Regions from separate parts of the Nocardiopsis sp. NPDC006198 genome, predicted to be linked through region 1. Evidence: riboswitches for the same ligand, from Rfam matches in the RefSeq annotation. Region 1 holds a riboswitch; the other holds the start of a gene.

What was found. A riboswitch is a leader RNA that binds a small molecule or an ion and turns the genes downstream of it on or off. The one in region 1 is predicted to bind glycine.
Region 2: another riboswitch for glycine. It lies ahead of gcvP (aminomethyl-transferring glycine dehydrogenase); the one in region 1 lies ahead of gcvT (glycine cleavage system aminomethyltransferase GcvT).

What each region holds. Positions count from the first base shown of each region.
Region 1 covers NZ_JBEXSY010000026.1:46,943-58,867, forward strand. The annotation lists gene ABZ234_RS19070 (L-serine ammonia-lyase) at 1-227, opposite strand, end outside; gene glyA (serine hydroxymethyltransferase) at 306-1,574, opposite strand; gene gcvH (glycine cleavage system protein GcvH) at 1,582-1,962, opposite strand; gene gcvT (glycine cleavage system aminomethyltransferase GcvT) at 2,117-3,232, opposite strand; glycine riboswitch at 3,378-3,478, opposite strand; gene ABZ234_RS19090 (penicillin-binding transpeptidase domain-containing protein) at 3,752-4,648, shown strand; gene ABZ234_RS19095 (Lrp/AsnC family transcriptional regulator) at 4,664-5,689, opposite strand; gene ABZ234_RS19100 (amidohydrolase family protein) at 5,879-7,153, shown strand; gene ABZ234_RS19105 (AbgT family transporter) at 7,194-8,795, shown strand; gene ABZ234_RS19110 (amidohydrolase family protein) at 8,931-10,172, shown strand; gene ABZ234_RS19115 (3-deoxy-7-phosphoheptulonate synthase) at 10,347-11,408, opposite strand; gene ABZ234_RS19120 (AMP-binding protein) at 11,648-11,925, opposite strand, start outside.
Region 2 covers NZ_JBEXSY010000028.1:42,171-54,095, reverse strand. The annotation lists gene ABZ234_RS19775 (threonine/serine exporter family protein) at 227-1,657, shown strand; gene ABZ234_RS19770 (DUF5999 family protein) at 1,843-2,031, shown strand; gene ABZ234_RS19765 (tetratricopeptide repeat protein) at 2,184-3,419, opposite strand; gene gcvP (aminomethyl-transferring glycine dehydrogenase) at 3,670-6,564, opposite strand; glycine riboswitch at 6,663-6,751, opposite strand; gene ABZ234_RS19755 (MerR family transcriptional regulator) at 7,183-7,668, opposite strand; gene ABZ234_RS19750 (bifunctional nuclease family protein) at 8,107-8,580, opposite strand; gene ABZ234_RS19745 (FHA domain-containing protein) at 8,752-9,294, opposite strand; gene ABZ234_RS19740 (mannose-1-phosphate guanyltransferase) at 9,905-11,925, opposite strand, start outside.

The DNA.
Region 1 (11,925 bases):
GGGGTGTGGCCCATCAGCCCCAGCACCACGGCGGTGTCGCTGCCGTGCCCCTTGCCGGTGAGCGCCAGGGATCCGTACAGCTCGGCCCGGACACGGGCGGTCCGGTCGGCCGTGCCCGCCTCGCGCAGCCCGGTGGCGAACGTGCGGGCCGCCTTCATCGGGCCGACCGTGTGCGAGCTGGACGGCCCGATGCCGATCTTGAACAGGTCGAACGCGCTGATGGCCATGGCTGTCCTCCTCGTTGAGTACAGGGCCCGGGGAGCAGGGGTGCCGTGCGGGGCCCGGGGCCCCGCACGGCGGGCGCCCTACAGGTTGGGGTAGAGCGGGTACTTGGCGGTCAGGGCACGGACCCTGCCGCTCAGGGTTTCGGCGTCGAACTCCGGCTTGAGCGCCTCGGCGATGACGTCGGCGACCTCGGCGAAGTCCTCGTCGCCGAACCCGCGGGTGGCCAGGGCCGGGGTGCCGATCCGCAGACCGGAGGTGACCATCGGCGGGCGCGGGTCGTTGGGCACCGCGTTGCGGTTGACCGTGATCCCGATGCCGTGCAGGCGGTCCTCGGCCTCCTGGCCGTTGAGCCGGGAGTCCACCAGGTCGACCAGGACCAGGTGCACGTCCGTGCCCCCGGAGGCGACCTTGACGCCGGCCTCGGCCATGTCCGGCCGGGTGAGGCGCTCGGCGAGCAGGCGCGCACCGCTGACGGTGCGGCGCTGGCGCTCGGCGAACTCCTCGCCCGCGGCGACCTTGAACGAGACCGCCTTGGCGGCGATCACGTGCTCCAGCGGGCCGCCCTGCATGCCGGGGAACACCGCGGAGTTGATCTTCTTGCCGTACTCCGACTTCGCGAGGATCATGCCGCCGCGCGGCCCGCCCAGCGTCTTGTGCGTGGTGGTGGTGACCACGTCGGCGAACGGCACCGGGTTGGGGTGCAGCCCGGCGGCGACCAGGCCGGCGAAGTGCGCCATGTCCACCATCAGCAGGGCGCCGACGGAGTCCGCGATCTCCCGGAAGCGGGCGAAGTCCAGCTGGCGCGGGTACGCCGACCAGCCGGCGACGATCATCTTCGGCTGGTGCTCCTTGGCGAGCGCCTGGACCTCGTCGTAGTCGACGGTGCCGTCCTCGTCGCGCACGTGGTAGGCGACCGCGTTGAGGATCTTGCCGGAGTAGTTGATCCGCATGCCGTGGGTGAGGTGGCCGCCGTGGGCCAGGTCCAGGCCCAGGATGGTGTCACCCGGCTTGAGCAGTGCGAAGTACACGGCCGTGTTGGCCTGCGCGCCCGAGTGCGGCTGCACGTTCGCGTGCTCGGCGCCGAACAGCGCTTTGGCGCGGTCGATCGCGAGCTGCTCGACGACGTCGACGTGCTCGCACCCGCCGTAGTAGCGGCGGCCGGGGTAGCCCTCCGCGTACTTGTTGGTCAGGACGGTGCCCTGCGCCTCGATCACCGCCTGGGGGGCGAAGTTCTCCGAGGCGATCATCTCCAGGGTGTCGCGCTGGCGGGCCAGCTCCGCGTCGACCGCGGCCGACACCTCGGGGTCCAGTTCGCCCAGTGTCTGGTTGAGCGTGTTGTCAGTAGCCATCGGGGGCCTACTCCTCGCCTTCGGTCAGCTTCGTGTACTCCTCGGCGGAGAGCAGCCCGGAGGGCTCCTCGGCGAGCCGGGCCCTGAACAGCCAGCCGCCCTCGAAGGGGGCGGTGTTGATCGTCTCGGGCGCGTCCTCGAGGGACTCGTTGACCTCGACGACCTCGCCGCTGACCGGCGAGTAGATGTCGCTGACGGACTTGGTGGACTCCACCTCGCCGCTCGGCTCACCGGCGGTCACCTCGCTGCCGACCTCGGGCAGCTCGACGAAGACGATGTCGCCCAGGGACTCGGCGGCGAACGAGGTGATCCCGACGGTGGCGATCCCGTCCTCGACCGCGACCCACTCGTGTTTGGCCGTGTAACCCAGCTCCGTGGGAACGCTCACTTCAACTCTCCTTGGAGGTGTTCCATTTTCCTGCCGTGCACCTGTGCTGCCCGGCCCGGCCTACGCCCGGTCGCGCCACGTGCGTGCCGGTCCCCGGTCAGGGGATCCGGCCGCGCGGGGCGCGCGGGCCTTCGGGGTGTGAAGGCCCCTGCTGCTACGGCTGCCGCTTGTAGAACGGCAGCTCGACCACGTCGACGTCCTCGTCCCTTCCGCGCACGTCCACGGTGAACGCGCCGGTCGAGGTGTCGAGGTCGCCGTCCACGTAGGCCATGGCGATGGGGCGGCCCAGGGTGGGGGAGGGCGCGCCGCTGGTGAGGGTTCCGACGGTCTCGCCGTCGCGGAGGACGTCCTGGCCCTTGCGCAGCGGGCGGCGCCCGCGCGCGACGAGGCCGATGAGGCGGCGGGGGCGGGCGGTGCGGGAGGCCTCCTCCAGGGCGCCGCGGCCCACGAAGTCGCCCTCCTTCTCGAACTTGACCACGCGGCCCAGCCCGGCGTCGAAGGGGGTGAGCTCCGCGGTGAGCTCCTGCCCGTACAGCGGCATCCCGGCCTCCATGCGGAGGGTGTCGCGGGCCGACAGCCCGGCCGGGACGAGCCCGTGCCGTTCGCCCTCGGCCATCAGGGCGTCCCAGACCAGGGGGGCCTTCTCGGCGGGCCGGACGAAGATCTCGAAGCCGTCCTCGCCGGTGTACCCGGTGCGTGCGAGCAGGACGGGTTGGCCGGCGACGGTGTGCTCGTACCCCGCGTAGTAGCGGATGCCGTCCAGGTCCGCGTCGGTGAGCGGCGCGAGGATCTCGACCGCGCGCGGCCCCTGGATCGCGATCAGGGCGTGGTCGGCGGACTCGTCCGCCACCTCGACGTCGAAGCCCTCGGCGCGTTCGGCCAGCGCGGCGGCGACCACGGGCACGTTGGCGGCGTTGGCCACGACGAGGTACTCCCCCTCGCCCAGCCGGTAGACGATGAGGTCGTCCAGGACGCCGCCCCCGGCGTCGGTGATCATGGTGTAGCGGGCGCGGCCGACCTTGACCTGGGACAGGTGGCCGACCAGGGCGAAGTCGAGGGCTTCGGCGGCCTGCGGGCCGGTGAGGCGGATCTCGCCCATGTGGGAGAGGTCGAAGAGCCCGGCGGCCTCGCGGACCGCCTTGTGCTCGGCGGTCTCGCTGCCGTAGCGCAGCGGCATGAGCCATCCGGCGAAGTCGACCAGCGTGGCGCCGGCCTTCTCGTGGACCTCGCGGAGCGCGGTGGCGCGCGGCGCTGATGCGGGATCGGACATGGGCACTCCCGAGAGGATGGGCGTCGTGTCGTGCAGAGGCGTTGCCATCCTCCCCCTCTGTCATCTGTGCCTGAGAGCTTCGCCGCGCGCTCGGCGTGGCTTGCACCTTCGGCGAGGGACGCTGGTCCCTGCTTTCCAGAGTGGTCTCGCCCGTACGGTCCGCTGTGCCTGAGAGGTTGTCGTGGGGAGGGATTGCTCCTTCGGCGGCCCGAGATGGCTACGCGGGCACTCTCCCGTACGGGGTCAGCAACACGTTCAGCCTAGCAGCGGGCGCACACGGCCCCCAAAGGTGCCCGGGCCGGGGCGGGAGCCGGGGGCGGGGCCCGGCACGGGCCCCGGGGGGGAGCCGCCGCCCGGCCGCAGGAGTCGGGCCGAACCCGTCGCGGAGGGGGGCTCCGGGGGTTAGCGTGATCCGGGGACGGACTTCCTGCGTGGGAGGGATGACGGGTGCGAGCCGACGGGAACCGGGAGACGGGCGGACGGGCGCGGGCGGCGCGCCGAGGGGGGCGGCCGGCGGCCGTGCACGGCACGGCGGTGCTGGCCGCGGCGTGCGTCCTCGGGCTGACCGCGGGCAGCGGGTGCGCGCAGGGCGGCGGTGGCGGGCCGGAGGCGCCGTCCGAGGGGCGGCTGGAGGCGAGCGCGCACGAGCGGCGGGGCGACGTCGCCGCGGTGGAGCGCCAGGACCTGGAGTCGGTGTTCGCCGAGGCCGGCGTGGAGGGCACGTTCGTGCTCCACGACACCCGTGCCAGGGAGTCGACCCTCGTCGGGGCGGAGGCGGCCTACGAGCGCGCTGTGCCCGCGTCCACGTTCAAGCTGGCCAACACCCTGATCGGCCTGGAGACGGGCGCGGTGTCGGGACTGGACGAGGTGCTGCCCTACGGCGGCGGGCCGCAGCCCGTCGAGGCGTGGGAACAGGACATGTCCCTGAGGGAGGCTTTCCCCGCCTCGAACTTCCCCGTCTACCAGGAGCTGGCCCGCAGGGTGGGGCACGAGCGGATGGCGGCCTGGGTGGACCGCTTCGACTACGGGAACCGGGACATCGGCGGCGAGGACGTGGAGGACCGGTTCTGGCTGGACGGTCCGCTGGAGGTCTCCGCCGTGGAGCAGACCGAGTTCCTGGCCTCGCTGGCCCGTTCGGAGCTGCCGGTGGACGCGGCCCACCAGGAGGCGCTGCGCGAGATCGCCCTGGTGGAGGAGGGTGACGGCCACGCGCTCTTCGCCAAGAGCGGTTGGGCGGTGGACGTCGATCCGGCCCCCGGCTGGTGGGTCGGCTGGGTGGAGCGCGGGGAGGACCTGCACACGTTCGCCCTGCGCATCGAGATGGACGACGACGCGAACGCGGAGCTGCGGGAGCCCCTGGCCCGGGAGCTGCTGGTGGAGCTGGGCGCGCTGCCGGGCGGGGCCGCCGGGGACTGACCGGGCGCGCCGCCGTCAGGGGGTCCCGGCCGGGAGCAGCTGGACGGGGACCGAGCGGGTGAAGCGCTGCTCGGCGTCCATCACCCCGCCCATGAACTTGAAGGTGCGCAGGGTCATCCGCCGGTCCGCGATGCGCAGGCCGGGCAGCTCCTCCAGGAGCTGGCGCTCCACCCGGGTCAGGTCGGGGGCGTTGCGCAGCCACAGGATGAAGAGGGTGTTCTCGGGCCCGGCGATGGTGGTGCACAGGCGTACTTCGGGGATGCGCTCGCCCAGGTCGCTGGCGCCCTCCAGGACGCGGGGGTCGACGGTTCCCCAGAGGGTGGCGGCCGCGTGCCAGCCCATGCGGGCGCGGGAGATGTCGCAGCGCAGCCCGACGAGCGCCTGGCGCAGGAGCCGGTTGACGCGCCGCGCGGCGGTCGTGGGCGCGATGTCGAGGCGTTCGGCGATGTGCTGGTACCCGAGGCGCGCGTCGACGCACAGCAGGTCGATGATCCGCTGGTCGAGGGGTGTGACGCGCTCGTCGCCCGGTCCGGGCCCCCGCACGGGGGAGAGGGCCCGCAGCCGGCGCCGCTGGTGCGGGGACAGGGCGCGGACCTGCCACAGGTAGGCCTCCCGGGGCACCTCCGTCACGACGTGCACCCGGTAGGACACCACGTCGGGGAACCCGCCGACCCAGTTGAGCAGGTAGTCGGCCAGCCCCGCGCCGGGGACCACGGTGAGCATCAGCTGGTGCGACCCGGCCACGAACTGGATGCTGAGGGTGTCCCGGTCCTGCGCCAGGGCGGCGGCCACCCGCTCGACGGTGCCGTTGCGGCAGCTGAGTTCGACGTAGGACAGGTTGCGCCGCGCCATCACGCGCTGCCGCGGGAAGACGGCGATCCTCGCCAGCCCCTCCTCCTCCAACCGCCTCCACCTGCGCGCGAGCGTGGTCGGGTCCGCCTCCAGGATCGGCGACAGCTCGGCCCAGGAGGCGCGGGGCGCCATCTGCAGGGCGTTGACCAGCGACAGGTCGAACTCGTTGGGTGTGGTGGATTCCTGCATCAGCGACCTCGAAAAACTCTTTTCCGGCGATCTGGGCATCTTAGGGGTGGCCGAGCGTAGGTTTTCGCACAGCCGTCAAACGGCTCTGAGCTGCGTATTTCCAGAATGTTAACCATGGCCGGAGCATTGATTTCGCATTGTGGAATCAATGTCGGAGATCTGGCGAGGAGAAGGGTGAAGGTGGCGCCGATGGCTTCGGAGGACACCGCTGTCGTCTTTCGCAACGGGACGGTCGTGGACGCGACCGGTGCCGGACCGCGCGAGGACTGGGTGGTCGTGGCCCGCGGCGGCCGCATCGACTGGATGGGACCCGCCGCCGACGCGCCCGAGATCACCGCGCCGCACCGGGAGATCGACGCCCGCGGCGGCACCGTCCTCCCCGGGTTCGTCGACGCCCACGTGCACATGACCATGGGGGGCGACGGCATGAACCCCGCCGCGTTCCTCCACCAGCCGCCGCACTACGGCTACTACACGGCCATCCCCCGGCTGCGCGCCACCCTCGACGCCGGCGTGACCAGCGTCCGCGACCTCGCGGGCCTCGACCTCGCGGTGGTCCGCGCGGTCGAGGAGGGCATCGTCGCCGGCCCCCGCATCACCACCGCGTACCGCGCGCTCGGGCCCACCGGCGGCCACGGCGACTTCCGCACCTGCTGCGGGTTCGACTTCGGCACCGTCCTGGGCCCCGGCGGCGCGGTGTCCATCAACACCGACGGCGCCGCCGAGGCCCTGCGCGGCACACGCGAGGTCATGCGCAAGGGCGCCGGGGTCGTCAAGGTCATGGCCGGCGGGGGCGTGTGGAGCCCCCAGGACACCCCTTGGCACGACGGGCTCAACATCGAGGAGATGACGGTCGTCGTCCGCGAGGCCGCCGCGCACGGGATCCCGGTCGCCGCCCACGCCCAGAGCGCCCGCAGCATCCGCAACGCCCTCGCCGCCGGTGTCACGAGCATCGAGCACGGCTACGAGATCGACGCCGAGGGCATCGAGGCGATGCTCCGCGACGGCGCCTTCCTCGTCCCCACCCTGGCCACCGCCACCACGCCGCCCGACCCCGCGAAGTCGGCGGGCTACGCGGTGGAGAAGAAGCTCAGGCTCCAGGAGCACCTCGGCGAGAACATCTCCGCCGCCGTGGCCGCCGGGGTGCGCGTCGCCCTGGGCACCGACTCCGGCATCTTCCCGCACGGCCGCAACCTCCACGAGCTGGCCCTGCTCGTCGAGCACGGCATGACCCCCATGGGCGCGATCCTCGCCGGGACCCGCGAGGCCGCGGAGCTCCTCGGCGTCGCCGACCGGGTCGGCACCCTCCAGGTCGGCAAGCGCGCGGACATCGTCGTCTGCGCGGGCGACCCCCTGGAGGACATCACGCTGCCGGGAGACCCGGCCAACATCACGGTGGTCGTCAAGGACGGCGTCGTCCACAAGGACACCACCGCCCCAGGCCGGCCGCCGGCCACCGCCTGAGCCCCCCAGCCCCCGCCCCCCATCCCCCCGTGAGGTGACCATGACCACGCAGAGCCCGAAGAAGGGCGCGACCGGCGGTGGGACCGCCCAGGCGCGCCCCGGCCTCCTCGCGCGCTCCCTCGACGGCATCGAGCGCGTCGGCAACAAGATCCCCGACCCCTTCGTCCTCTTCCTGATCCTCTTCGCGATCATCGCGGTCCTGTCGACGGTCATGTCGCTCAGCGGGGCCACGGTCGAGGTGCCCGGGAGCGAGGACGGCGTCCAGCCCGTCAGGAGCTTCTTCTCCGCCGAGGGCATCACCTGGCTGACCACGTCCCTGGTCACCAACTTCGTGTCGTTCCCGCCGCTCGGCGTCGTGCTGACCGTCCTGCTCGGTGTCGGCGTGGCCGAGCGGACCGGGCTGCTCACCGCGCTGGTGCGGCGCGCCTTCGGCGGCGCCCCCCGCTGGCTGCTGCCCTACGTGGCCTCGTTCGTCGCGGTCTCCGGCAGCATCATGAGCGACGCGGCCATGGTGGTCATCCCGCCGCTGGCCGCCATGGTGTTCAAGGCCGCCGGGCGGCACCCGGTGGCGGGCCTGCTCGGCGCCTACGCGGCGGCCACGGCCGCGTTCAGCTGCAGCCCCTTCGTCACCAGCACCGACGCGCTGCTCTCGGGCGTCACCAACGCCGCCGCCGAACCGCTGGGCCTGGGCACCTACGTCAGCCCGATCTCCAACTACTTCATCACCCTCGCCATCGCGCTGATCCTCAGCTTCGCCGCGGGGTTCATGATCGACCGCGTCCTGGAGCCGTCCCTGGTCCGCCGGGGGATCGCCCGCGACAAGGTCCGGGCCGAGGCGGGGACCGAGGAGTCCGAGGCCAAGGTCATGGACCCGAACCTCACCGACACCGAGCGGCGCGGCCTGCGCCGGGCCGGGGCGGCTCTGCTGCTGACCGCCGCGGCGGTCCTCGCCCTGTGCCTGCCCCCGGGGGCGCCGATGCGCAACGAGGACGGCGCCTTCCTGCCGGAGTCCCCGCTGCTCAGCTCCGTGGTCTTCATCGTCTTCATGGTGCTCCTCCTCCCCGGCGTCACCTACGGCGTCGTGACCGGGAGCATCCGCAAGGGGGCGGACCTGGCCCTCGTGATGGGCCAGACGGTCAAGGAGATGTCGCCGTTCATCGTGCTGGCCTTCGTGATGGCGCAGTTCCTGGCGCTGTTCAACTGGACCAACATGTCCAGCTGGATCGCCATCCAGGGGGCCGAGGGACTGGAGGCGACCGGGTTCACGGGCTTCGGCGCGATCCTGTGCTTCATCCTCCTGGCGTTCATGGTGAACCTGTTCATCATCTCCGGGTCGGCGATGTGGGCGCTGCTCGCGTCGGTCTTCGTGCCGATGTTCGCGCTGCTCGGCTACGAGCCCGGGTTCATCCAGGCCGCCTTCCGCATCGGCGACTCGACCTCGAACGTCCTGTCACCGCTCAGCCCGTACCTGGTGATCATGCTGGGGTTCCTGCGCGCCTACGAGCCCAGGGCGGGCATCGGCACCGTGATCGCCCGGTGCCTGCCCTTCACGGTCGTGTTCACCGTCCTGTGGATCGGCGTGCTGGCCGTGTTCTACTTCGGCGGCATCCCCGTCGGCCCCGGGATGAACGTGCGCATCTGATCCGACCGCCCGGCCGGGGCCCGCGTCCGCGGGCCCCGGCCCCGCACGTCCCGGGCGCTCCCCGCCGGGGACGCGCACCGTCCGCACCACCGCACCGCGCGGCGCCGCCGCGCAGCACCGACGTGAGGAGTCGTCATGACCGGCACCAGGACCCTGTACCGAGACCTGACCCTGATCGACGGGACCGGGGCCGGCCCGGTCGCCGACGCCGCCGTGCTGGTCGAGGACGGCACGGTCGCCTACGCCGGCCCCGCGGCCGGGGCCCCGGAGGCCGACGGGGCGACGGAGACCGTGTCCCTGGGCGGGCGCACCGTCCTGCCCGGGTTCATCGACACCCATGTGCACCTCGGCGTGGCCGACGGCCGGGCGCTGGCGGTCAACCACGCCGACATCCCGCTGAGCCTGCACGCGCTGGAGACCGCCGAGCGCATGCGGGTCACCCTGGCGGCGGGCGTGACCGGCGTGCGCGACCTGGGCGGGGCCGACGCCGGGTTCCGCACCGCGCAGGAGAGCGGGCTCGTGCCCGGCCCGCGCATGCGTGTGGCGCTGCGGCTGATGAGCCACACGGGCGGCCATGCCGACTTCACGCTCCCCTCGGGCCACGACCCCCACGCGCACGGGCTGTCGGTGACCGAGATCGTCGACTCCCCCCAGGAGGCGCGGGTGGCCGCGCGGCGCCTCATGCGCGACGGCGCGGACGTCATCAAGGTGTGCGCCACGGGCGGGGTGTCGAGCCCGTCGGACACCCCCGACGACGAGGGGCTGACGACGGAGGAGATCGCGGTCATCGTGGAGGAGGCCTCCCGCCACGGCGGTCGGCCGGTCGCCGCCCACGCGCAGGGCGCCGCGGGCATCCGCAACGCGGTCCTGGGCGGGGCGGCCAGCATCGAGCACGGCTACCTGGTGGACGACGAGGGCATCGACCTGATGCTGGAGCGGGGGACCTTCCTGGTCCCGACGCTGGCCACCTTCGACTTCGAGGACCGCGTCCACCTGATGACGAGGAAGGCGGTGGAGACCAAGCGAGCCCTCGCCGAGCGCACCTTCGAGCGGATCGCCGAGGCCGTGCGGCGGGGCGTGAGGGTCGCCATGGGCACGGACGCGGGCATCTCCGAGCACGGGCGCAACCTGAACGAGCTGCGCCACCTGGTGTCGGTCGGGATGAGCCCCATGGACGCGATCGTGGCGGGCACCCGCAACGCCGCCGAACTGCTCGGTACGGCGGACCGGGCGGGGACCGTGGAGGCGGGCAAGCTCGCCGACCTGGTCGTGTGCGACGGCGACCCGCTGGCCGACGTCGCCCTGCTCGGGGACCCGGGGCGCGTGGTGATGGTGGTGCAGGGCGGCCGGGTCGTGAAGGACATCAGGGCCTCCTGAGGACCGGCCGGCGGCCCCCGGGCGCCATGCGGAGCAGAGGGGCGGGGCGGGCGCCGGAGGTCCGCCCCGGACCGGCGGCCGGTTCCGACCGCGGAACCGGCCGCGTCCGCGGACGGCGTCCGCCGGGCCCGTCCGCCCCGGACGGGCGCCCCGACCCGGGGCGCCCCGGGTGCGTCAGGCGGCGTTCTCGCGGCGCTTGCGCACGGCCTCGGCGAGCTGGTTCAGCACCTCGCCGGTGGTCTCCCACCCCATGCACTTGTCGGTGATCGACTGGCCGTAGGTGAGGTCGGCGGGGTCGCCGAGCTTCTGGGCGCCCTCGACGATGAAGCTCTCCAGCATGACGCCGATGACGCCCTTCTGGCCCGCGGCGACCTGGGCCGCGATCGCGGAGGCCACGCCCGGCTGGCGCTTGTGGTCCTTGCCGCTGTTGGCGTGGCTGGCGTCGATCATGAGGCGCCGGGGCAGGCCCGCGTTCTCGATGACGTCGAGGGCGGCCCCGACCGGCTCCGTGTCGAAGTTGGGGCCGCTGCGGCCGCCGCGCAGGATCACGTGGCAGTCCGGGTTCCCCTCCGTGACGACGACCGACCCGGCCCCGGCCGGGTCGACGCCGAAGAAGGTGTGCGAGGCGGAGGCCGCGCCGACCGCGTCCACCGCGACCTGCACGTCGCCGTCCGTGCCGTTCTTGAAGCCCACGGGGGTGCTCAGGCCGCTGCTGAGCTGGCGGTGCACCTGGCTCTCCGTGGTGCGGGCGCCGATGGCCCCCCAGGAGACGACGTCGGCGATGTACTGCGGGGTGATGGGGTCGAGGAACTCGGTCCCGGCGGGCAGGCCGAGGGAGTTGATGTCGAGGAGGAGCTTGCGGGCGGTGCGCAGGCCGTGGTGGACGTCGTAGGTGTCGTCCAGGTGCGGGTCGTTGATGAGGCCCTTCCAGCCGACGGTGGTGCGCGGCTTCTCGAAGTACACGCGCATCACCACGCACAGGTCGTCGCGCAGGGACGGCACCAGCTCGGCCAGCCGGCGGGCGTAGTCCAGGGCGGACTCGGGGTCGTGCACCGAGCAGGGGCCGACGACGACCAGGAGCCGGTCGTCCTCACCGTCCAGGACGCGCTTGACCTCGGCGCGGGACTCCTCCACCAGGGCGCTGCGGTCCGGGCCCAGCGGGAGTTCTGCGAGCAGGTCCCGGGGGGCGATGAGCGGCTTGTAACTCGCCACCCGTGTGTCGTTGGTGCTCGGCATCGTGTAGTTCCCCTTGGTCCCGTCTGTCCATGTATCGCACTGCTGTCACGCTGTCGCCACGAAAACACTAGCGCGGCCGTGCGTGCGGGGAGGCGTCGATCCGGAACACCGGCACCGGTCACGGGATGGGAAACGCCACACCCGCCGAGGGGGGAAATCGGGTGTCTCGCGATGTAGGACGCCATTCCCGTGGAAATCCGCGGCAATGGCGGACGGAACCGCCGTCCGGGCCCGGGGGCTCAGTCCTTCAGGCCCGGGAGGTCCTCCTCCCAGAACTCGTGCGGATTGCGGGTGCCGTCGACGACCGCGCCGCGTTCGGACTCCGCCGCGCGCAGCTGCACGCGGCGGATCTTACCGGACACGGACTTGGGCAGGTCGGCGAACTCCAGGCGGCGGACCCTCTTGTACGGCGACAGCCGCGTGCGGGCGTGGAGCAGGATGGCCCGCGCCGTGGCCGCGTCGGGCGGCGCCCCCTCGGCCGGGGTCACGTACGCCTTGGCGACCGACAGGCGCAGCG
Region 2 (11,925 bases), on a different contig from region 1:
CGGTGCCGTCCGGGCGCGCCGCGGCACCGGGCCACCCGCCCCGCGGGCCCCGGCGCGTCGCTGTCGGAGTCCATCCCGCCTTGACAGGATGAGCCGGTGATCGAACTCACCGGCGCCCGCTCCTGTTCCAGGCGAACCCGACACGTCCGGACTGCGTCCCCTCTGGGGTTGTGATCGACGCGCCGACCACCACGGGGTACAGGCGGGGAGGGAACGGAGAACAGGGATGCCAAGCAAGCGGGAGCGACCGGTCCCCCCGAGCGAGGACCGCCTGCTCAGCAGGATGCGGGACTGGCGAGCGGAACACGAACGGGAACTGACCCCGGACGGCCTCGACGACAACGAGGCCGTCAACCTGCCCGACGCGAGGGCCATGGACCTGGTCCTGCGCGTCGGCGAGCTCATGCTGGCCAGCGGCGAGGGCACGGAGGCCGTCAGCGAGTCGATGCTCAGCCTCTCGGTCGCCTTCGAACTGCCCCGGTCCGAGGTGTCGGTCACCTTCACCACGATCACCCTGTCCACCCACCCGGGCGGCGACCAGCCGCCCGTCACCGGCGAACGGGTCGTGCGCCGGCGCTCCCTGGACTACTTCCGCGTCAACGAGCTGCACACCCTGGTGCAGCAGGCCGCGCTGGGGCTGCTGGAACTGGAGGACGCCACCGCCCGGCTGTCCCAGATCCGGCGTGCCCGCATGCCGTACCCGAACTGGGTGATCGTGTTCGGGTTCGGCCTGATCGCCTCCAGCGCCAGTGTGATGATGGGCGGCGGCCTGGTCGTGGCCGCCGCCGCGTTCCTCGCCACCGTGCTGGGCGACCGGACCGCGGTGTTCCTGGCCCGGCGCGGCGTCGCCGAGTTCTACCAGATGGCCGCGGCGGCGGTGGTCGCGGCGACCATCGGCGTGGCCCTGCTCTGGGTGAGCACCACGCTGGACCTGGGACTGCAGGCCGCGGCGATCATCACCGGCAACATCATGGCCCTGCTCCCCGGGCGGCCCCTGGTGTCCAGCCTCCAGGACGGCATCAGCGGCAGCTACGTGTCGTCCGCGGCGCGCCTCCTGGAGACCTTCTTCATCCTGGGCGCGATCGTGTCGGGGGTGGGTGCCGTGGCCTACACGGCGATCCGCCTGGGCGTGCCGGTCGACCTCGACAGCCTGCCCTCGGCGGGAACCTCCCTGGAGGTCCCCGTCCTGATCGGTGCGGCGGGGATCGCGATGGCGTTCGCGATCTCGCTGGCGGTCCCGCCCCGGATGCTCCCGACGATCGGTGCCCTGGGCGTCATGATCTGGGTGATCTACGCGGGTCTGCGCTCGCTCCTGGACGTGCCGCCGGTCGTGGGCACGATGGCCGGCGCCGTCGCGGTGGGCGTCGTGGGGCACTGGCTCGCCAGACGCACGAGACGCCCGGTCCTGCCGTACCTGGTCCCGTCGATCGCGCCGCTGCTCCCGGGCAGCATCCTGTACCGGGGACTGATCGAGATCACCCAGGGCACGGCGGTGTCGGGCCTGCTCAGCGTGGTGGAGGCGGTCATGGTGGGCCTGGCGTTGGGCGCCGGGGTCAACCTCGGCGGGGAGCTGGTGCGGGCCTTCCAGCGCGGCGGGCTCGCCGGGGCGGGGATGCGCAGCCGTCCAGCGGCACGCCGAACGCGCGGCGGATACTGAAACCGTTCTGGCCGGAGCCGGACACACCGGAACCATTGCCTGCCTGCGGGTATCTCACCGTGTGAGAGCGGACGACGACACCGGGACCACTGCGGTGGGCCTAAACCAGAGCAAGCATGTGATGTGAGCCACTAAAGTTGGCGTCAGCTCAACGACGAGCTCTTCTGGAACGAAAGGCCTGTCCCATGTGCAGCCACCAACCCGCCTGCCCGTCCTTCGAGGACACCGACCGCGAAGCCGCACGGGTCGTCTCCAGCCACCCTGAACAGGGATGGAGCCTGCTCTGCAACGGGGTCGTCCTTTTCGACGACACCGGCGAACTGCTGCCCGACGGGGCGGTTGTCGCCCCGCACCGGCCCCGCGTGGCCGCCTGACCCCGCACACCGGGGAACACGGCCAGGGACCCGCCCCGCCCACACACCGGAAGCGGGCGACACCGCCCGCCGCCGGCCCCGGGCCACCGCCGGCGCGGTCCCCGGCCGACGCACACCCGCCCGGAAGGCGACGAGCCCCGGGCGGTTCCGTGTCACAGGTCGGGCCAGCCCTCGGGCAGGACGTCCTCTCCCCCCATCGCCTCCCGCAGCCGGCTCCGGAAGTCGGCGTGCACGTCGGCGCCCCACACCAGGCCGCTCGGGGTGCGCAGGGCCTGCTCCATGGCGGCGCGCAGCGCGTCGGCGCGCGACTCCCCCTCCACCACCGGGAGCGCCAGCAGCGCGTGCATCCGGGTGATGACGGCGAACAGCTCCCCCGCCAGCGCCGGGGCGGTGGCCGTCGCCGCGGCCTCCTCCAGGTAGGGCTCCCACCACGGGCCCGCCCCCTCGTCCTCCGGGGCGGCGAACCCCCGGCGCAGCCGACGGCGCACCTCGTGCGCGGTCTCCGGGTCCCCGTCCCCCAGGCCCGCGCGCCAGACCCGCTCGGCGCCTTCGGGCTCCCCGCGCAGGGCGAGCAGCCCGGCGAGGAGTTCCACCGCCGAGGCCGAGGTCCCCGCGTCCGGGGCGGGCGCGTCCCGCTCCCCCTCGCCCGGGTCGACGATCGCGTCGACGTCGGCGATGGCGTGTTCGAGGTGGGCCGCCGCGCGCAGCAGGCGCAGGCCGGGGTCGTCCGCGACCGAGAGCCCCCGTTCGACGGCCGCGGAGGCGGCGCCCGGCAGCCCCCGGCCGAGCAGGCGGCCCGCCAGGTCCCGGGCCGCTTCGACGACGGTGGCCGCGTGCAGGCGGCCGATGGGGTCGGAGCCGCGCGGGAGGCGAAGGGCCGCCTCCCAGTGCTCCTCGGCCGCTCCGGGGTCCCCGCGGTCCTCCGCCGACCTCGCCAGACCGTAGTGGGCCACGGCGGCGTAGGAGGGGTCCCCCAGGTCGACGAGCCTGCGCCAGACGCCCTCGGCCTCGACGTGCTCGCCCTCCTGTTCGAGGGACAGGCCGAGGTGGTAGGCGGCGCGCGGGGCGTACCGGGGGTCGCCGGTGGCCACCGCCCCGCGGGCGGCCTCACGGGAGGCGGGGAGGTCCCCCCGCTGGTCCTCGACCACGGCCAGGCCCAGCAGGGCGCGGGCGAGCACCCGCGGGTGCGGGTCCGCGGCGACGGCTCTGCGGTAGAGCTTGGCGGCGCGCTTGAGGTGGCCGTTCTCGGCGAGGTCCTGGGCCTGGTCGCACACGTCGGCGGCGTCCTGGGCGGAGACCGCGTCGGTCTCCCCGGTGTCCTGGGGGTCGGCGGCCGGGGGCGGGTCGGCGGGGCCAGAGCGTGCGGGATGTCCGGACGTCGTGGTCATTGCTTCCGCTTTCCATGGGGGCGGCGGGTCTCGCGGTGGGACGCGGGACCGGGTCGCCGCAACTCTAACGCGGCTCACGCCCGGAGGCGGCGGCCCTGTGGGGATGTCGGTCCGGTGCTCGTCCCTTCACCGGATGGGGCACTTGTCCATGCGGTGCCTTTACGACGTAGATTCACTTTCGGGGGCCCCGGCCCGGACACGCGGAGGGGCGCCGGTCCGCGGACCGGCGCCCCTCGTCCGTCCCGCTCGCCTACATCGCGAAGGCCTCCGGCGGCGGGCAGGAGCAGACCAGGTTGCGGTCGCCGTAGGCCTGGTCGATACGGCCGACCGGCGGCCAGTACTTGTCCGTGCGCAGCGACGGCAGCGGGTACGCGGCCTCGGCCCGGGTGTAGCCGTGCTCCCACTTCTCGGCGGTGACCGCCTCGGCGGTGTGCGGGGCGTTGCGCAGGGGGTTGTCCTCGGCGTCCCACTCCCCGCCGGCCACCCGGTCGATCTCGGCGCGGATCGCGATCATCGCCTCCACGAACCGCTCCAGCTCGGCGAGGTTCTCGCTCTCGGTCGGCTCCACCATGAGGGTGCCGTTGACCGGGAAGGACATCGTCGGGGCGTGGAACCCGTAGTCCATGAGGCGCTTGGCCACGTCCTCGTTGCTGATCCCGCTGGCCTTCTGGAGCGGGCGGATGTCGATGACGCACTCGTGGGCCACCAGGCCCCCCGCACCGGTGTAGAGGACCGGGAAGTACGGCTCCAGCCGCTTGGCCAGGTAGTTCGCGGACAGGACCGCGACCTCGGTGGCCGAGCGCAGGCCCTCCTCCCCCATCATCCGGACGTACGCCCAGGAGATGGGCAGGATGCCCGCCGAACCGAACGGCGCGGCCGACACCGGTCCCACCCCCGTGTGCGGGCCCGCCTCGGACTGGGCCGGGTGGTTGGGCAGGAAGCCGGCCAGGTGCGAGCGGACCGCGACCGGCCCCACGCCCGGACCGCCGCCCCCGTGCGGGATGCAGAACGTCTTGTGCAGGTTGAGGTGGCTGACGTCGGCGCCGAACTCGCCCGGCTTGGCCCAGCCGAGGAGCGCGTTGAGGTTGGCGCCGTCGACGTACACCTGGCCGCCGGCCTCGTGGACCAGGCGGCACACCTCGGTGATGGTGTCCTCGTACACACCGTGCGTGGACGGGTAGGTGACCATGATCGCGGCCAGGTCGTCCGCGTGCTCGGCGGTCTTGGCGCGCAGGTCGTCCAGGTCGACGTTGCCGTTGTCGTCGCAGGCGACGACGGCCACGCGCATACCCGCCATCACGGCGCTCGCGGCGTTGGTGCCGTGCGCGGAGCTGGGGATGAGGCACACGTCGCGGTGGGCCTCGCCGCGCGAGCGGTGGTAGCCCCGGATGGCGAGCAGTCCGGCGAACTCGCCCTGGGACCCGGCGTTGGGCTGGAGGGACACGGCGTCGTAGCCGGTGACCTCGGCCAGCCAGGCCTCCAGGTCGCGGATCACGGTCATGCTCCCGGCGGCCTGGTCGATCGGCGCGAACGGGTGCAGGCCCGCGAACTCGGGCCAGGTGACGGGTTCCATCTCCGTGGTCGAGTTGAGCTTCATGGTGCACGAGCCCAGCGGGATCATCGTGCGGTCCAGGGCCAGGTCGCGGTCGGACAGGCGGCGCATGTAGCGCAGCAGGGAGGTCTCGCTCCGGTGGGTGTTGAACACCGGGTGCGCGAGGTAGTCGACCTCCCTGGCCAGCTCGGCGGGGAGGCGTGCGGCCTCCGGGTCCACGTCCGGGAGACCCTTGGCGGAGCCCCGCTCGGCCTCGCCGAAGGCCGCCAGAACCGCCTCCAGATCGGCCACGGAGGTGGTCTCGTCCACGCTCACGCCGACCGTGTGCTGGTCGACGGGGAGGAGGTTGTACCCGGCCTCCAGTGCGGTCTCCACGACGCGGGCGGCGCTGGGCACGCGCACGCGCAGGGTGTCGAAGTAGGCGGAGTGGACGATCTCGAAACCGCGCTCGACGAGGGCGTCGGCCAACGCCGCGGTGCGGGTGTGCACCTGGCGGGCGATCGCGCGCAGGCCGTCGGGGCCGTGGTAGACCGCGTACATCCCCGCCATGACGGCCAGGAGCACCTGCGCGGTGCAGATGTTGCTGGTGGCCTTCTCGCGGCGGATGTGCTGTTCCCGTGTCTGGAGGGCGAGCCGGTAGGCGGGCTTGCCCGCGTTGTCCACCGAGACCCCGACCAGGCGGCCGGGCAGCTGGCGGCGCAGCTTCTCCCCGACGGCCATGTAGCCGGCGTGCGGGCCCCCGAAGCCGAGCGGGACGCCGAAGCGCTGGGTGGAGCCGACCGCGATGTCGGCGCCGAGGTCGCCCGGGCTGCGCAGCAGGGTCAGGGCGAGGATGTCGGCGGCCACCACCGCGAGGGCCCCGCGCTCGTGGGCCGCGGCGATGACGTCGCCCGGGTCGCGCACGGCGCCGCCGGCGCCCGGGTACTGGACGAGGACGCCGAAGGCGTCGCCCTGGGGAAGGCCCTGCGTCAGGTCGGCGACGACGACCTCGATGCCCAGGGGTTCGGCTCGGGTGCGCAGGACCTGGAGGGTCTGCGGGAAGACGTCGGCGTCGACGACGAAGACGTCGGCCTTGCTCTTGGAGGCCCGGCGGGCCAGCGTCATGGCCTCGGCCGCCGCGGTGGACTCGTCCAGCAGGGAGGCGCCCGAGACCGGCAGGCCGGTCAGGTCGCAGACCATGGTCTGGAAGTTGAGCAGGGCCTCCAGGCGGCCCTGGGAGATCTCGGGCTGGTAGGGCGTGTAGGCCGTGTACCAGGCCGGGTTCTCCATGATGTTGCGCAGGATGACCGGCGGGGTGAAGGTGCCGTAGTAGCCCTGGCCGAGCAGGGAGGTGCGCACGTCGTTGCGCGCGGCCAGGTCGCGGAGTTCGGCCAGGGCCTCGGCCTCCCCGATCGCGTCGGGGAGGGCGAGCGGGGCGCTGCTGCCGGGGCCGGTGAGGATGGACTCCGGTACGGCCGCCGCCATGAGCTCGGCGGTGGAGCCGTGGCCGACCGTCTTGAGCATCTCCTGGATCTCGGCCGGGGTGGGGCCGATGTGGCGGTCGGCGAACACCCGGGCGGGCGCGCCGGGGGTGTTCACGGGCTGATCGGGCACGGAGACCTCCTGGTGACATGGCCGAGTCGACTCGGCGGTGTTCCTCACGGTCTCCCCCTCTGTCACCGGGCACGGACGTGCCCCGGCTTCAGAGCGGCCTCCTCCGCGCGGTCCGTGGTGCCTGAGAGGTTACTGGGGAGTATTGCCCCGTCGGCGCCCCTGTCGGGGTCTCTCCCGCGCGGTATTGACAGCCTGCTGACGCTATGTACGCATGTGGGGACAGGGCGAATTCCACCCTTCGTCCCTGTTGTGAGTACGACGGTACTCGATCATCACCGCAGGCGCAGAGCCCGCCCACGCGTTTCGGCCACCTGCGCGCACCGGTGCGCACAGGGGTCCGCCGCCCGTCCGGGGTCCGCGTACACCCGGGCCCTGCCGGTGCGGTCGCCGGAACGGTCCCCGCCGCCGACGGGGCGGCCTCGGGCGCCGGGTCCCCGCGCCCGGGGCCTCGACGGCGGACCGGTCGGGCGCCCGCTCCCCTCCCGGCCCCGGGCACACCGCAGGCCCGCGGTCGCCCGGGCACGGGCCGGGCACAACACGGTCGGGGAACGGCTCTCGAATTCCTGCCTGCTCCGGCGCGCGCGGGCGACACCGGTGGATGCCCGGAGGTCCCCGGGGTCAGCCCGTCCGGCGCTCCCTGCGCCGCCTGGCGAGTTCGTCCACCGGCGGGGGCGCGGAGGGGAGCTCGGTCCGCTCCTCGTCGGGGACCACGCCCAGCGCCTCCTCCAGCTCACGCCACACGTGGGCCAGCGCCAGGCCGAACATGCCCTGGCCGCGCTGCATGAGGTCCACGACCTCGTCGGGGGAGGTGCACTCGTAGACGCTGACGCCGTCGCTCATGAGGGTGATGCGGGCCAGGTCGGGGGCGGGGCGTCCGCGCAGGTGGTCCACCGCGGTCCGGATCTGCTGCAGCGATATGCCCGTGTCCAGCAGCCGCTTGGCCACCTTGAGCATCAGGATGTCGGGCAGGCTGTACAGAGGGGCGTTCTGGGCTCCGGTACGCACGCTCGGCTCGACCAGGCCGGTTCTCGCCCAGTAGTCGAGCTGACGGTAGGTGATCCCGGCGGCGGTACACGCCGCTGGGCCCCGATACCCGACGTCCATAGGCCGCGCCACCACGTCCTCTTCGCACAGTAGGCCCTGCTGCCCCGCTAGCCGCAGCGCGGACCGCCTGTCATGGGGATTCCGCTTGCCGCTCGCTACCGCCACGCCGACCTCCGGCTTCTCGTCCCGCGGCGGCCTCGACAGGGGATATCCACTCAGGGGATGGGTGCGCCGCGGGTTCCACTGCACTGACGGTAGGACTACCGACCGGCAGCGTCAACGACAGGACCCGGCGCGTCGCCAAGTGCGCGCGCCGTTGGTGCCCCGGGGCCCTCCCGGAGGCGCCCTGTGCGCCTCCACGGGTTTCGGCCCTGACCGCCACGGTCACTTCCCCAGCCCAATCTATCACCGGCACGTCGGACAAAGCCGCAGGTCGCAGCTGTGTCCCTTCTGCTTCCACGCTGGTCGGAGCCCTCGCCGCACGGACCCCGCAGCGGTCTATTCGGCCTTCCTGCCGAAGTCCTCGGGCGAGATGTTGTCCAGGAACTCCCGGAACGCCTCGACCTGGTCCTCCTGCTCGTCCGGGATCGGCATCCCGGCCTCGGCGATCACGTCCTCGTGGGCGTAGATCGGCGCACCCGTGCGTAAGGCGAGGGCGATGGAGTCGGAGGGGCGGGCGCTGACCTCCACGCCGTTGCTGAAGACCAGCTCGGCGTAGAAGATGCCGTCGCTGAGACCGGTGATGTTCACCGTGGTGAGGCCGGTGTCCAGGGCGTCCAGGACATCCCTGAACAGGTCGTGGGTGAGCGGCCTGGCCGGCGCGACGCCCTGTTGCGCCAGCGCGATCGCGGTCGCCTCCACGCCGCCGATCCAGATCGGCAGGTAGCGGTCCCCCTCGGATTCCTTGAGCAGGACTATCGGCTGGTTCGAGGGCATCTCGACCCGGACGCCGACAACCTCCATGTGCTTCACAGCGGCTCCGTCCCACGCGTCGTCATACCGGATGGGCGCTCGTCACCTGACCGCCGTCGGATTCAGGACCCGAAGGCGAAATCGGCACCCTTCGTTACAAAGCTCTCCGGCGGCGGGGGGCCGCAAACCTCATCGGCCCGCCCGCCGCCGTCGTCCGTGGTCAGCGACCCCTCAGCGGCGCGGCTTGGTCAGCAGAACCATGCGGAACTTGCCGATCTGGATCTCGTCCCCACCACCGAGTTGGGCCTCGTCGACCGGCTCACGGTTGACGTAGGTGCCGTTGAGGCTGCCCACGTCGCGGACGCCGAACCCGTCGCCGCGGCGGAAGAACTCCACGTGGCGTCGGGACACGGTGACGTCGTCAAGGAAGATGTCACTGTTGGGATGCCGTCCGGCGGTGGTCACGTCGCTGTCCAGCAGGAAGCGGCTTCCCGCGTTGGGGCCACGCCTGACAACGAGCAGCGCCGTGCCCGGAGGCAGGGCGTCGGCGTTGGCGGGGTCGTCACCGCCCAGCTCGTCGCCGGACTCCTCCTCCTCCAGGGCCTGTATCCCCGAGATGGAGATGGTGGACGTGACGTCTCCGGCGGCGTCCCCACCCGAACCGGGTCGGGGGCCCTGCTGTTCGGCCCTGCGGACGGGGGTTCCACAGTGGGAGCAGAAACGGGCATCATCCGCAACGGCGTGACCGCACTGCGTGCAGTAAACGCTCGACATAGGTCGGCTCGGCCTCCTACCGCACGGGGCGGTGCTTGATTCGGCTGATCGGTGACACGTCCCGGGTCCCGCGCGGACACCTGGTCCACACGTCGCCCGGCACGTGGTGGGGCGGTTCGCTGTCGCGGCAGCGGTGCGCCTCACACGGTCGGTCGCTAGGTCTCATCCCCCGTGTCGTACTCCTCGTCACCCCCGGTCAGGGTGTCCGCCGTTGCCGGGATACCCGGTCCGGTGGGCGACGCGGCGCTCCAGGGAACACTCGACTTTAAACCATATCCCTGTCCAGGAAGGGTTTCGCTCCTCCTCGGCCTGCCGTAGACGCCCCGGCCGCTCGTGCGGCGCGGGGATCGGTGGACTCGGCGCCCGGGGCGCCGCCTCCACCGGTGGCCGGCCCCGGGACAGTGAAACACCTGTCCTGATGCTGATGCTCCTCCGGGGGATTTGGTTCTCGGTGAAACCCCACGGATTCGCACTGCCGTCATCGGACGGCCTCAACCTGGTGATATGTCCATTTTATCCCTCAAAAGGGCGGCCCGGAGGGCCGTGACCGCCCCGGCCGCGACGCACGGGCGGGGACGGGGGGACCGCCCTCGCCCGCGCGTCGCACCGGTCAGCCCTCGGCCCGTTCGACCACGGCCGCCCACTCGTCCAGCAGGCGGTGAGCGGTGTCGGAGTCGGGACCTTCGGCCCAAAGATGGGTCACGGCCTCCGCCGTGTCCGGGAGGACGAGCGCCCAGCTACCGTCGGACTCCAGGACGCGGACGCCGTCCGTGGTGTCCAGCCGACGGTCCCCAGCCGCCTCCACGACGGCGCGCATGACGCTCCCCTTGACCGCCCAGGGGGTGGGCACCGAACGGCGCAGGAGGTGCGCCTGGGGGATCGCCCGGTCGATCTGGCTCAGCGAGCGGCGGTCCCTGGCCACCAGTCCCAGCAGCCGGACGAACGCGGCGATGCCGTCGCTGGTCGGGCTGAACTCGGGGACGACGAAACCGCCCCGGCCGTCCCCGGCCAGAACGACGTCCTCGCCCCCGCTCTGGACCGCCTTGGTGAGTTCGCCCGTGGCTGTGGCGGTCCAGTGCACCTCGACCCCGTGCGCGGCCGCCACCGTCTCGGCGACCCGGGTCGTGGTGACGGGAAGCGCCACCCGGCCTCCCCCGCGCTCGGCGCAGACCAGCTCCAGGACGACCAGCAGGGCGCGGTCGTTGTCGACCAGCTCGCCGTTGCCGTCCACGATGGCCAGCCGTTCGGCCACGGGGTCGAAGCGCACCCCGAAGTCGGCTCCCGACCCCGAGACGAGCTCGCCCAGCCGCTCCAGGTCGCGGTTCTGCTTGGCGACGGTGTCGGTGGGCGAGGCCTCGTCGAGCCGGTTGTTGACCGTGAGGACGTCCACGCCGATCCGCCCCAGCAGGGAGGGGAGGATGAGCGAGCCGCTGCCGCCCGCGCAGTCGACGACCACCTTGAGCCCGGCCTCGGCGACCCCCGAGGTGTCGACCGAGCGCAGCAGGTCGTGCGAGTAGTTCTCGACACCGCGCGAGGGGAAGGTGAGCTCCCCGATCTCCCCGGGGAAGGCCCTGCGGTACTCGGCGCGGGAGAAGACCCGGTCGAGCTTGCGCTGCGCCGCCGGCGACAGGTCGGCCCCGCCCCCGTCCAGGAAGAGGATGTCCACCGACTCCGGGTCGCCCGGGGTGGTGCGGAGCGTGATGCCTCCGCTGACCCCGCTCTGGGAGGTGTGGAAGCGCGCCACGGGCAGCGGCACCACCTCCAGGTCGCGCACGTCGATGGCGGCGGCCGTGAGCGCGCTGATCACCGCGCGCTTGAGCGTCCGGGCGGCCCGGGACACGTCACGGGACGTGGTGACGAGCGCGCCCTTCTTCAGGGTGGTGGCGTAGGCGTTGGCCAGGCGCACCGCCAGCTCGGGGGTGATCTCGACGTTGATCAGCCCGGACACGCCGCGGGGGCCGAACAGCGAGCGCTGCCCGCGCGACTCCCAGATGACGTTGGTGCTGACGACCGCGCCGGCCTCGATGGTCTTGAAGGGGTAGACCTTGACGTCGGCGTTGACGTAGGCCTCGGACTCGATGACGCAGTCCTCGCCGACGATCGCCCCCTCCTCGATCCGGGCGGCGGCCATGACGTCGGTGTTCTTGCCGACGACGCAGCCGCGCAGGTTGGCGCCCCGGCCGACGAAGACGTTGTCGTGCAGGACCGTGCGGTGGCAGAAGGCCTCGGACCGCACCACGGCGTTGCTGCCGACCACGGTGAACTCGCGCAGCTCCGCGCCCGCCTCGACCTTGGCGTAGTCGCCGATGAAGAGCGGGCCCTTGAGGATCGCGCGGGGGTCGACCTCCGACCCCTCGCCGACCCACACCCCGGGAGAGACCTCGAAGCCGTCGATGTCGACGTCCACCTTGCCGGACAGCACGTCGGCCTGGGCGCTCAGGTAGCTCTCGTGGGTGCCCACGTCCTCCCAGTAGCCGTCGGCGATGTAGCCGTAGAGGGGCTCGCCCTCCTCCAGGAGCTGGGGGAAGACGTCGCCCGACCAGTCGACCACCTCCCCCTCGGCGACCCGGTCCAGGACGTCCGGCTCCATGATGTAGATGCCGGTGTTGACGGTGTCGGAGAAGACCTGGC